DNA from 2 places in the Candidatus Enterococcus ikei genome. Region 2 is predicted to be linked to the other one. Evidence: riboswitches for the same ligand, from Rfam matches in the RefSeq annotation. Region 2 holds a riboswitch; the other holds the start of a gene.
What was found. Region 2 has a riboswitch for magnesium ahead of mgtA (magnesium-translocating P-type ATPase). Riboswitches for the same ligand answer to the same signal wherever they lie in the genome.
Positions count from the first base shown of each region.

Region 1: it holds a riboswitch for magnesium, as region 2 does, so the genes downstream of both, JZO69_RS06865 (LCP family protein) here and mgtA (magnesium-translocating P-type ATPase) in region 2, are expected to answer to the same signal.

Region 1 is NZ_JAFLWD010000015.1:5,330-8,732, reverse strand. Features, by position in the region: gene JZO69_RS06870 (FtsW/RodA/SpoVE family cell cycle protein) at 1-738, opposite strand, end outside; gene JZO69_RS06865 (LCP family protein) at 735-1,661, opposite strand; M-box (ykoK) riboswitch at 1,942-2,111, opposite strand; gene JZO69_RS06860 (glycoside hydrolase family 3 protein) at 2,475-3,403, shown strand, end outside.
Region 2 is NZ_JAFLWD010000007.1:11,533-14,935, reverse strand. Features, by position in the region: gene mgtA (magnesium-translocating P-type ATPase) at 1-1,553, opposite strand, end outside; M-box (ykoK) riboswitch at 1,671-1,841, opposite strand; gene JZO69_RS02845 (LysR family transcriptional regulator) at 2,525-3,403, shown strand, end outside.

The DNA of each region.
Region 1 (3,403 bases), on a different contig from region 2:
TTGAAAGCCTTTGCCTGTGGGATCAATAAATGGGTTTTGCATTACTTCAAATCGTGTCACTAAATAACCAAATTTTTGTGGCATCCAATGAGTTGGGATAGACAATAAGATCAAGGTGCCTAATCGTTTTAGTGCAACAAAGCCAATCAACGCTAGTGACATAAATAAAGGGGATAAACCGCTGGATAAAAATAGAACCAAAACAAGAATAAAAATCATCGATGCTCCAGCAATATTTGGCTGTAATGCAACAAAAAACATAAAGAAAATTGAAACCAGTAGTGAACGTTTATGATTTTTAAAGGTAAAAGGAACTAAGGTATCTGTTTTTGCTAAATTTGCCGCTAAATAAAGAACCAATACCAAAGGCACTAACTCTGAAGGCTGAAACAAAAGTACGCCTAAATTGATCCAGCGCTTGGCGCCACCTACACTTGTCCCGATAAACGGTAAAGAAATAATCGAAAGAAAGGTCATGATTAAGATAAAATGCATCATTTTAGGCTTGCGAAGTACACTCAAATTAAATCGATAAACAAAAAACATGCAGACTAGACTAAAAATAAAGTACATTGTCTGTTTGATAGCCTTACTAGCTGTTCCTAATTCGCTGTCTAATAACTGATAAGAGCTAGAACTATAGACCATTAAAATACCGATGATACATAGGATGAAATAAGGGATTAAAATATAAAAATCTACATAGTGCAATTTGGATAATCTGTTGTGCTGTTTCATTTTTCTGCTCCATCATTCAAGAATTCATGAATGGCTTGTGCATTTTGCGTTTCGTCGATCTCTAAAACACTTCCAGCCTCTGTGTAATCATTAAAAGTCCAGCTCCCTTTAACTGGTACGGATAACGTTTTGAGATTTTTAACAGTTCCTTTCAGAAAATCTTTAGCTAAATCTATTAGCAAATCAGCAGGTATATTCGTGTCTAAGTAACCGATAGCTTCACCGGCAATTTTAGGTAGCTGCATGAATGAAACTGCTTCTTTAGATTGTTTGGCTAAGGCATCCATGACTTGTTGTTGTCTTCTGACACGACCGAAATCGCCTTCTTCATCCATTCTAAAACGGGCATATTGCAACAAGGTATTACCATCCATGATTTGTTTGCCTTTTTTGATATCAACATTGTCTAGGTTGATGTCTTTTTCCGCATCAATTTCAATGCCTTTTGGATACAGTTCATTGATTAATCGAATAAAGTTATTAAAATTAGCAGAAATATAATAATTGATTGGTAAGTTAAACGAATCGTTTAACACTTTTTTTGTTAATTCGGCGCCGCCAAAAGCATAAGCAGCATTGATTTTTTCTAAACCATGATTAGGAATCTGCACATAAGAATCCCTCATGATCGAGACTAATTTTGGTTGTTTTGTTTCGCTATTATAATGGGCGACCATCAACGTATCTGCTCGTCCACCATCTTCATCATCTTCACGTCCGTCATCGCCTATCAACATAATCGTGATTTCTTTTAGATTTGTCTGTTGATCACCAGAAAAATTCGTATTCTTAGACTTATTTACTTGAGACTGGGCTGTTTTTTTTCCATTATGAAAGCTAATAGCGATATAACTTCCAGTAGCGGTAACGACCAATATGCCAAAAAGAACCGTACAAATTAAAAGTTTCTTTACTGTTTTCATTTTTATTCCTCGCTAATCATTTTAATTGATCATCAAATAAAGTTTGGCTTCAGGAATTGAGTTGGATGACGGTATAAAAAGTTCTTTTTGCTCTGAATAATAGATAAAGGCGGTTGTACACTAAAGAAGATAGTTCATAATAATAACTAGATGTCTTCTTGTGCATCAATTTTCACCTCCTAAAGTCCTAACACTCGCCAATATTATTTATCAAAAATAAAAAACCTTCGCTTAAAATAACTCAGCGAAGGGGGATTGATTTCAGCACAAATAGAGCTTTTCATCATTCTCATCGTTGAGTTTTAGCACTATGAAACGTAAAAAGCAGAGCTTTTAGCTACTTTGTGAAAAGCCTTAATTCGACAATTCCTGTCCTACCCATTACTGTCTTTCGACATTTTTGAGCAGTAGCCTGTGTTTCCATAGGAGCCTCACCTAACAAGTTATTCAGATCGCCCTAAATATAGTGAAAATATCACTTGAAGTCAATGAGGGAAGTATTAAATTTTTTATAATATAACGAACGGAGTAAGTACATCATTTGCTTGATTTTATAATTTTTTAAGTTATAAAATCAAGTATTGCAGGGATTTTGTTTGACCATTTTATTATGAAAAAATCAGAGAAACTTAATATTGAGAATAGATTAAGTTTTATTTTCTTTATACTTTCTTAAGCAGAATTGAAGTGAATCAGAAAATAACAAACTTATATTGGAATAAAAATTAGTATCGCATTTGATCGTAAAAAATTGTAAGATTGAATTAGCAAAAGAATGCGTTTACTTTTATTTAGAAATAGGAGGAAATCGATATGACCTATCGCAAAATAGCTCAAGGAAATTGGACACTTGTTGAAAATGAAAATGGAGCAACCCTTGGGTATGCTGAAGCATCTGGTGTGACATTGATAGAAGAAGATGGTTTTGCATTTAAAGATTTAAATAAAAATGGTGTTTTAGATCCTTATGAAGATTGGCGGTTACCAATTGATGAAAGAATCGAGGATTTGGTTTCGAAATTATCGATCGAACAAATTGCCGGTTTGATGTTATATAGCCGCCATCAAACTGTAGCAAAAAATGACAATCATTTTGTTCAAATGTTTTCTGGAACATATGATGGTAAAACATTAAATGATTATACTGGATCACTATCTAATTTAACAGATCAGCAAAAAGAATTTTTGAAAAAAGACCATATTCGTCATGTCTTGTTAACCATTGTTGATTCTCCTCAAATTGCCGCTGAGTGGACCAATAATATACAGGCAATGGCAGAAAGTTTAGATTTGGGTATACCTGTGAATATTAGTTCTGATCCTAGACACAGCACAAGTGCAGATACAGAATTTAATGCAGGGGCTGGCGGAGATATTTCTAAATGGCCGGAACAATTAGGTTTAGCTGCGACATTCGATCCAGCATTGGTTAAGCAATTCGGTGAAATTGCTAGTAAAGAATATCGGGCGTTAGGAATTACGACAGCACTATCGCCACAAATCGATTTGGCAACTGAGCCGCGCTGGATGCGTTTTTCAGGAACCTTTGGAGAAGGAGTGAAATTAGTCACAGCTTTAGCTAAAGCATATTGTGATGGGTTTCAAACGACTCAGAATGGAAAAAATGGCTGGGGTCTAGAGAGCGTAAATGCAATGGTCAAACATTGGCCTGGCGGCGGTAGTGGTGAAGCTGGACGAGATGGGCATTATGGTTATGGCAAATACGCTGTTTATCCAGGGAA
Region 2 (3,403 bases):
AAAAATGCTAGATACCCTTGTAAAACAAGTTCTTTTTCATCTTCAACAGAATAATCATCTAACTGATTATTGACTTTCTTATCAGCGATTGCTAACACTCTTAGACCATCTTCATTTAAGTCATTCACTGTTTTTAGCACTTGTTTTTTTATTTCTGACGTGATTGGAACAATCTCGCCACCTTGATTGATATAAGAACAGGCCTGAAGCATTTCTTCAACTGCACCTTTTGTGATCAAGCTACTTTGATTGGCTCTTCTATCTTTGACAACCACACTCATTCTTCTACGATTAAAATCGAAAGGTATTTCATCGATTTTAAAATAATCTTCTTCATCAATGGTTAATTCTTTTGATGTCGCTTCAATAATTGCTTTATCGATTAAATTACGAAGACCTGTTTGAAAATAACTATTTAAAAAAGCAGACTGCAGTACTTTGCGATCTTCTTGACACGACGTATTGTAGTGGTATTCTAAAATAACTTTGTCTTGTGTTAATGTCCCGGTTTTATCGGTACATAAAATATCCATCGCTCCAAAGTTTTGAATCGCATTGACATTTTTCATGATCGTTCCTTCTTTTGCCATATCTCTAGAACCCTTGACCAAATTTGTCGTTACGATCATTGGCAGCATTTCTGGTGTCAAACCGACCGCTGTCGCAATCGCAAACATCAACGCTTCGCTCCAATTACCTTTAGTGATTCCATTAATCAAAAATACCGCTGGTGTAATCACCATCATAAAACGAATCAAAAGCCAGGTTGTTTTATTCACACCTAATTCAAAACTAGTTTTTTTCTCGTCATCTGCTACATCTTGAGCAATTTTTCCAAATAAAGTATTGTCACCGACTCGAACTGCAACACCAACGCCGCTGCCACTGACCACGTTACTGCCTAAAAATAACAAATTTTCAAAATCTGTTTGGTTATTGTTGGTATGCACTGTATTTTTTACTTTCTTTTCAACTGGAAAACTTTCTCCGGTCATCGCAGATTGTGAGATGAACAAGTCTTTGGCATGGATCAGACGTAAATCTGCTGGAATCATGTCACCTGCTGAAAGTTTAACTAAATCACCGCAGACAACTTCATCCATGGGGATTTCCATTTCTTTATTTTCTCTAGTAACTGTTGCAGTTATCTGAATCATATTTTGCAATTTACTAACTGCATTGCTTGATTTTACTGATTGAACTAAGCTCATTGTTCCACTTAACAAAACCATAACGAGCATGATCAATACGCCGGCAAGGTCTTTTTCACTTGGTTCTGCATAAACATATTCCGTAAAAAATGAAATAGTTGCAAGAATCATCAATACAACTGTAAATGGGGTAACATATGATTTTATCACCGTATAAATAAATGATTTCTTTTTATCATCAGTGATTTTATTTACGCCAAATTTATCCTTAGAACGTTGTACTTCTCTGGCTTTTAGTCCATCCCAAGAAGATGAAAAATTTTCTAATACTTTATCGATAGATAGGTTAGCTAATTTTTGATATGCTTTTTCATGGATCATGTTCTTCATTTCTTTTTGCATCTGTCTTTTCCTCTTTTCTTTCAATTACTGATTTATTGATCGAACTATCTTCTGGCACACTAACCACATCCTTTCCACACAAAAAAAACGCACTGAAAACTCAGCCCGCTCTGCCGTGAGTCTTCGCAATCGTTGAGTTTTGGCACTATACAACGTAAAAAGCATCAGCTTTTAGCTACCTTATGAAAAGCCTTAATCCGACAATTCCTGTTCTACCCATTGGCGTCTCTCGACGTTTTTGGGCAGTAGCCTGTGTTTGTATAGGAGCCTCACCTAACAAGAAGAATTACACTATCATTCTAATGAGTTACATCATTTTTTTATAGACTAAAAAACTTATACCGCTATAACTTTTTTTGTATATAGTTTTATCAGCGTACTTAAGCTTTTGTTAGCCAACATCAAATCATTTACAAAATAGAATAAAGGTATAAATAAAAAGGGATGGTTTATTTGCTCATTTCTATTTATGATAGTTATGTAGACGAACATCCCAACTTCGTTTATGCACAATCCATACTCCTTTTTACAATATTAACTCGGATAAATCCCACTTCGTATTTTCTGCGAAGTGGGATTTGTTTTCTCAAGATTCTCATATTTAATCCATACAAAAAGGAATAGCACTATAAGTAAAATAGAATGGTTTAAATGCATCAGTACGAATATAATGAACGAGTAAATAAATTATTTACAGTGCATGATTTAACGTTCATCATTTCTTATCAGAAAGCAACAACCTGATAAAAGCCTCTTCAATTGGTCTGCTATCACCAATTGAAGAGGCTCTTTTCCTATTTGTCTGAAAATTGCTCTTTCTCCTGTACATCAAATTATGCTTATTTCAAAATAATCATAGATACTATTAAATTTTTATATATTTTTTAAAAAAATGAACTATTTTATCTAAAATTATTTTATCTTATATGTGATTAGAATTTTATTTTTACTTGAGTGAAGGAGATGGGGAAATGAAACTAAAACACTTAGATTATTTTTTAGCATTATGTAAAAGCAAAAGCTTTACAAAGACATCGGAGGAATTAGGTATTTCTCAACCTTATTTGAGCACTCATATCCGCGAATTAGAACTGGAATTACATGCTCAATTGATAACAAGAGATTACGGTAATAACAAGTTAACCGCAGAAGGGCTTGTGCTACAAACTAGAGGAGAAAAAATTTTTAAAGAATTTGACATGGCAGTCAATGAAATCAACTTACTCGTTCATACTGGAGAAACTGCAACAATCAAAATCGGTACTAATTTACCTGATATCGATTATTTAATTGCTAAATTATTAACGGAATTCCGTCTTCATTATCCCTCTGTTTCGCTTGAGTACAGTTATTTTGAAAATCTAGAAGAGGTACTAGGAAATAATGAAATCGACATTGCTATCGGTATTTTGTCAGAAACAAATTCGAAAATAACAAGTGACTTAATTTTTTCTGAATCATATAGTATTTTCGTCAGCACTAACAATCAATTATCCGAGTTAGATGAATTAACGGCGGAAGATTTGCAGCAAATACCACTAATCAATTATTCAAACAAAATTTACGAAAAACAAATCATCACTTCTTGGATTGAAACAAATCATCCTGAACTGAAAGATAATCGCTATTATGAACTTCCATCTACAATTTCAATATTAAATTTGGTTGATCAAGACTTTGGAGTAGCCTTTCTTCCTTACTCATTAGTAGATTCAATTCCTAATTACTTAAATACTGTCTCTGTCGAGATCATTGATGCTCCCTTTAGAAATGTTTCTATTGGCTATTCTTCAAGCTCTCCGCTCTCAAAGACACATGAATATCTTATTGAACAGCTTCAATATATCTTT